Cytobacillus luteolus: one gene and its partner. The protein of the gene in region 1 interacts with the protein of each later gene in a pairwise test. Links are inferred from orthologs where the notes say so. Each region holds a gene or a part of one and is shown in the gene's direction. Other genes may lie near its edges.

What was found. Proteins that work in one complex are often made in the same cells at the same time.
Region 2: the proteins of J2Z26_RS20570 (region 1) and ftsL interact in binary tests that used the Bacillus subtilis proteins (3 or more experiments, as listed by UniProt). The link is inferred for Cytobacillus luteolus from one-to-one orthologs.

Annotation. Positions count from the first base shown.
Region 1 is NZ_JAGGKM010000010.1:19,886-23,104, reverse strand. What follows is about bases 143-2,915. They hold J2Z26_RS20570 (FtsB family cell division protein), read left to right. Parts: upstream 143-1,223; coding sequence 1,224-1,607; downstream 1,608-2,915. Other genes in these bases: spoIIE (stage II sporulation protein E), read left to right, coding at 2,863-2,915; J2Z26_RS20565 (S1 domain-containing RNA-binding protein), read left to right, coding at 1,678-2,121; yabQ (spore cortex biosynthesis protein YabQ), read left to right, coding at 551-1,186; yabP (sporulation protein YabP), read left to right, coding at 249-554. Outside these bases: J2Z26_RS20585 (RNA-binding S4 domain-containing protein), read left to right, coding at 1-92; more of spoIIE, read left to right, coding at 2,916-3,219. UniProt on the Bacillus subtilis protein: Required for vegetative and sporulation septum formation. Required for the activation of genes expressed under the control of the sporulation transcription factors sigma F and sigma E.
Region 2 is NZ_JAGGKM010000002.1:437,475-440,693, reverse strand. The notes cover bases 68-2,840. They hold ftsL (cell division protein FtsL), read left to right. Parts: upstream 68-1,157; coding sequence 1,158-1,523; downstream 1,524-2,840. Other genes in these bases: J2Z26_RS06990 (penicillin-binding protein), read left to right, coding at 1,528-2,840; rsmH (16S rRNA (cytosine(1402)-N(4))-methyltransferase RsmH), read left to right, coding at 184-1,116; mraZ (division/cell wall cluster transcriptional repressor MraZ), read left to right, coding at 68-131. Outside these bases: more of mraZ, read left to right, coding at 1-67; more of J2Z26_RS06990, read left to right, coding at 2,841-3,219. UniProt on the Bacillus subtilis protein: Essential cell division protein that may play a structural role. Probably involved in the regulation of the timing of cell division. Also required for sporulation.

The DNA of each region.
Region 1 (3,219 bases):
ATGACTTGAAGGAAACAACAAAAAAAGAAGATGCATCAGAACTTTATGAAATTATTAAAGAAGAGAGAATTGAAGATTCGCACCTCTTATAATTTCCTATAAAAAGGAGAGGCTTGTTCTAAATATCATCCCAATATCATAAATATATAGCAAACAAAGAAGGAGAGGCTTTGTGTTTTACAAAGGTATACGATCTTAAATGACCGTCTCACCTCTTACTTCCAACTTGTAGAAAGCGTGGGATGATGATGAGTCAATATTATGAAGCGAATGGATCAAACAAAGGAACTGTCCAGGAACATGATGTAGTTATGAGAAGTAGAAGGCTACTTGATATTACAGGAGTAAAGCAGGTAGAAAGCTTTGATAACGAAGAGTTTTTGTTAGAGACAGTAATGGGCTTTTTAGCGATCAGGGGACAAAATCTGCAAATGAAAAATCTAGATGTGGATAAAGGTATAGTGTCAATAAAAGGTAAAGTGTTTGATATCGTCTATTTAGATGAGCAACACGCGGAGAAAGCTAAAGGATTCTTTAGCAAGTTATTTAAATGAGCCTAACGACACAATTCTACACAATGATTGCCATGATTGGCATGGGAAGCTATTTAGGTGCTGCGCTTGATACATATGGTCGCTTTCTAAAGCGACCAAAGCGTGCTAGATGGCTTGTATTCATTAATGATATCTTGTTTTGGGTGTTACAAGGCCTCATTATATTTTATATACTTTTATCTGTGAATGAAGGGGAGCTACGCTTTTATGTATTCCTTGCTCTTCTATGTGGATTTGCTGCCTATCAAAGCTTATTACGTACAGGCTATCAACGATTACTTGAAGTGTTGATTCGTGCTGCCCTAAGAACCTATCATTTCTTGGAGAAAACATTCCACCTTTTCATTGTTCGACCAATTCAATTATTCATTCAACTGATCATTGTTTTATTAATGGGTCTACTTAATATTCTTATTGCCATTGGGAAAATACTTTTAAACATTTTTACTGTTCTTGTAAAAGTTTTACTTTCCCCGTTTAAATGGATTGGGGTATTATTATGGAGAATGCTACCGCAAAATTTGAAGAAATTTTTGTTAAAATATTTTACGAGTTTTGCAGGTATTCGAAAGCATGCAAAGAATATGAAACATATGATAATTAAATGGTGGAATAAAATTCGTAAGTCTTAAATTCATTTACGTTATGTAAGGAGGAAATGATTCTAAAATGGCAGCGATAAGGAAGCAAAAAGTAACTCAGATCCAAACACCATATGTGACTAATTATGAACAATCAGAACAAAAAAACAACATGAAGCGAAAAGGGTTATTTCGAAGACTTATAGCCTTTGCCATTTTTGCGGCGATCATTTCTTATGGGTTAATTTCAACGCTCGTGGCACAATCTGCAGTGATTAGAGAAAAAGAAACTGAACGTCAACTCTTAGATGAACAGCTTGTAAAGTTAAAAGAAGAGCAGATTTATCTCGAAGAAGAAATTGTTAAGTTAAATGATGATGAATATATAGCCAAGATTGCTAGAAGAGATTATTTCTTATCAAAAGATGGAGAAATCATCTTTAAAATCGCCGACGAATCCTCGTCTTATTGACACTCGTTTTTATTATTATGTATAATGGTATAGGATGATTTTTTAATTTTTAAGGAGGAGCAATTTTTTTATGTCAATCGAAGTAGGCAGCAAGTTGCAAGGAAAAGTAACGGGAATAACAAATTTTGGGGCGTTCGTGGAGCTGCCAGGAGGCACAACAGGACTTGTTCATATAAGTGAAGTTGCTGATAATTACGTAAAAGATATTAATGAGCATCTAAAAGTCGGTGACGAAGTAGAAGTTAAGGTCATTAATGTTGAAAAAGACGGCAAGATTGGTTTGTCTATTAAAAAGGCGAAAGAGCAACCACAACGTGAACAGCGTGAACAACGTGAATACCGTCCACGAAACAACAATGGTCCGCGCAACAATAACAGAAATGAAGCACCTCGTGCTAAAGAAAACTTTGAACAAAAGATGAGTCGTTTCCTAAAGGATAGCGAAGATCGTCTAACTTCATTAAAACGCCACACTGAATCAAAACGTGGTGGACGTGGAGCTAGAAGAGGCTAACTTGCTGCACTTGAATATAGATATTAAAAGCATCCATTACGGGTGCTTTTTTGTTATTCTTAAATTAAGTTTTTCTATTTTTCTGTTATTAAATAAAACTATTGACGAAAACGCCTTCAGAAAGTATTATTTATCTTGTGCTTATTTAGATTTAGATTTTCTTACTATGGCGGTGTAGCTCAGCTGGCTAGAGCGTACGGTTCATACCCGTGAGGTCGTGGGTTCGACTCCCTCCGCCGCTACCATTTTAAGAAAAATATTCCGGCCCATTGGTCAAGCGGTTAAGACACCGCCCTTTCACGGCGGTAACACGGGTTCGAATCCCGTATGGGTCATCACTAAGAAAAAAGCTAGTCTCCTAAGAGACTAGCTTTTTTTGTGTTGTTTTGTTACATATGAAGAAACCTTCCGCATTTCATAATGTCTAGCTATAGTGCCCAGCGCCTATGGATCTTCGTCTCTCCTCTTTACGATAAGTCTTCATCGGATCGCTAGCGCTCTCCGTATTACCTTTATCTCATGCGGATTGATTCAGCCCATACGTCGCTAACCGGGCACTTTCGCTTTTCGTGGACTTCCGCTAAAAAATCTGTGTTTTTCAACAGATTGTGTATTCTTATAGAAGGTTTCCTAGAAAGAAGTCGAATGGTTTTGTGTTTTTGTCTTGTTGTTTTGACAAATTCCTAAAATATTCCCTTGTATAATAACAATCAACTATTAAAATACGGGGAGTGTTTTAAAATGGAGAAAATTGAAAGGAACCTCATTGAGCCAGTTGGGGAAGTTAATTTCGAAAAGTCTCAATACGCATTGTCTCGTTGGTTTAGCCGCCTACAATCGATGATACGTCACTTGCTATTACACAAAGGGTTACTCATTATTTTGGTCGGCTTTTTACTTGGACGAGCTTTGATCCTTGCCAAAATTACGCCATTTGCATTACCATTCTTCGCTGCAGTATTGTTAATACGAAAGGACCGCGCAGGACTAGCGATGCTTGCATTACTAGCAGGTTCTATGACGTTATCTGTAAATGCCACCATGTACGTATTCGGATCTATCGTATTGTTTACTTTATGTCATAAGATTTCGAAGAGA
Region 2 (3,219 bases), on another replicon or contig:
AAGAATGTGTTGTTATTGGGGTTTCTAACCGAATAGAAATTTGGGAAAAAAGCAAATGGGAAGAGTATTTTGCGAATTCTGAGGAATCTTTCGCAGAAATTGCGGAAAATATGATTGATTTTGATATATAATTATGACTTGTAGTGAAAACTATTAGAAAACAATTTGTTAGGGTGTGCTATCATGTTTCAACATACAACAGTCCTTCTAAATGAAGCAGTTGATGGTTTAGCTATTAAAAAAGACGGAATTTATGTAGATTGTACACTTGGTGGAGCAGGCCATAGTTCGTATATAGCTTCTCAGCTAACCGGATCAGGTAGATTATATGCCTTTGACCAAGATCAAGTAGCAATTGAGAATGCAAAGGAAAAGCTTGCGGAATATGGAGATAAAGTCGTATTAATAAGAAGTAATTTTTTACATATTGCAGAAGAGCTTGAAAAAAGAGGTATTACAGAAGTAGATGGGATATTGTATGATTTAGGTGTTTCATCCCCACAATTAGACACTCCTGAAAGAGGCTTTAGTTATCATCATGATGCACCACTTGATATGAGAATGGATAGAGATGCTACTCTCTCTGCTTATGATGTGATAAATACTTGGCCATACGAACAACTAGTTAGGATTTTCTTTCAATATGGAGAAGAAAAATTCTCAAAACAGATTGCCAGGAAGATTGAAGCTGCAAGAGAAAAAAAACCAATTAATACAACTGGTGAGCTTGTTGAATTAATTAAAGAAGGAATTCCTGCACCTGCTAGGAGAACCGGTGGTCATCCAGCTAAACGAGTATTTCAGGCTATTCGTATTGCTGTTAATGATGAATTGAAAGTATTTGAGGAAGCTGTAATTGACTCCATTGGCATTCTGAGCAAAGGTGGACGAATTAGCGTTATTACTTTCCACTCCTTGGAAGATAGAATTTGTAAAGTTGCCTTCAAGAAAATGAGTGAAGGTCCACAACTTCCGCCGGGATTGCCAATTATTCCAGATGAATATAAACCAAAACTGAAATTAATTACTAGAAAGCCGATATTACCATCAGAACAAGAACTTGAAGAAAACAAAAGAGCAAGATCTGCTAAGCTAAGAATTGCCGAAAAGTTATAGAAGTTCACAATAGATTACAAAAGGGAGAAGGAGGATTCCAGGTGGGGAATTTAGCTTATAAAATAAATCAAACACATAAATATCAAGAGGAAATCAATCACTCACCAAAGAAAAAGGTAGTTACAACAAGAAAAGCACGTTTTACTCTTGGTGAAAAATGCTTAGGTTTATTATTTGCTGCAGCAGTTATGTTTGGTGCAACGGAAATTATCTCAAACCAAATTGCAATTTATACTACAAATATTGAAATCCAAAAAGTTGAGACAGCTATTGATGGTCAAATAAAGCAAAATAACGATTTATATGTTCAAGTAAAAGAGTTAAGTACATATGAGAGAATTTGGGGGAAAGCTCAGGAACTTGGACTATTCCTAAACGAAGATAACGTTAAGGTTGTAGTGGATTAAGGCTATGAAGTGGCAGAAAAGTAAAAATATAAACAGAGGAGCTGCAATTATTTCAATATTTTTTGCAATGCTCTTTTTTCTGTTAATAGGGAGATTTACTCACATTCAAACTACAGGTGTTGTTGATGGCCAAGTTTTAGCAGCATTAGCAGAGAAAAAATACACAAAACAAAGGACGATTGAAGCTCAACGGGGAACGATTTACGACAGAACTGGACAAGCTATTGCGCAAGATACTCCAGCTTACACTGTAGTTGCTATTCTAGACGAAACTTTACCCTCGCATGTACTTGACCCTTTTGATACCGCTCGAAAACTAGCTCCACTTCTAAATATGAGTGAAGAAGAAGTTATAAAAATCCTTACAAAGGATAAGAAACAAGTAGAGTTTGGGTCAAAAGGTCGTGATATAAGTCATAGCCTAAAGCTTGAAATTGAAGCACTAGAAATACCTGGTATTGCTTTCATTCGAGATTCAAAAAGGTACTATCCGAATGGTACTTTTGCCTCCCATACGATAGGTTATGCTCAAAAGGTTGAAGATGAGGATAAAAGCGAAAGTGTAACAGTTGGTATGTTAGGATTAGAAAAAAGCTTGAATGATTACTTAGTGGAAACCGATGGTTACCTAAAGTTTCAATCAGATAATCGAGGCTTTAGACTTCCTGAGACTGAAGAACAAATTGTTCCACCTCAAAATGGAAATGACATTTATTTAACCATTGATCAAAAAATACAAACTTTCCTAGAGGACTCTATGAATAAGGTGGTTCAGCAGTATGAACCAAAAAAAATCATCGGGATAGTGGCTCATGCAAAGACTGGGGAAATATTAGCAATGAGTACTAGACCGAGTTTTGACCCAAATGTGAGGAATATTAGCAATTATTTAAACGATGCAATTTCTTATCGTTTTGAACCTGGTTCAACTATGAAAATCTTTACGTTAGCAGCAGCTGTTGAAGAGGGTGTATATAATGGTGAAGAAGCATTTCAATCAGGGGAATACCATGTAGGTAGGTTTAGAATTAGAGACCATAATAAACGTGGATGGGGAAAGATTTCTTATGATGAAGGAGTTCAACGCTCATCAAATGTTGCTTTTGCGAAACTAGCTGCTGAAAAACTTGGAACCGACACCTTGTTGCAATACCTAAATCGATTTGGATTTCACCAACCGACAGGAATCAATATTGATGGAGAAGTTAATAGTATTATCAATTTCACATATGAGCTTGAAAAAATAACTACTGCTTTTGGGCAAGGCTCTGCCATAACACCTATTCAGCAAGTTCAGGCGGCGACAGCAATTACGAATAACGGAGTCATGATGAAGCCGTATGTAGTTGATAGAATTGTAGATTCAAGCACGAATAAAGTAATCAATGATTATAAACCGGTTGAGGTTGGTAAACCTATTTCGGAAGGAACATCTAAAAAGGTTCTTGATATCCTTGAGACAGTTGTTACTTCTGAAAATGGAACGGGACAGGTGTATGCAGTTGACGGATATAATGTGGCTGGTAAGACGGGTACGGCCCAAATCCCTAACCCGACAGGAGAAACACCTTATCTATCTGGTCATGGTAATAATATATTCTCCTTTATTGGGATGGCACCAAAAGAGGATCCTAAATTAATCGTTTATATTGCCGTTGAGCAACCCAAATTAAAAGAGTATGAAAAGGGTTCTGAG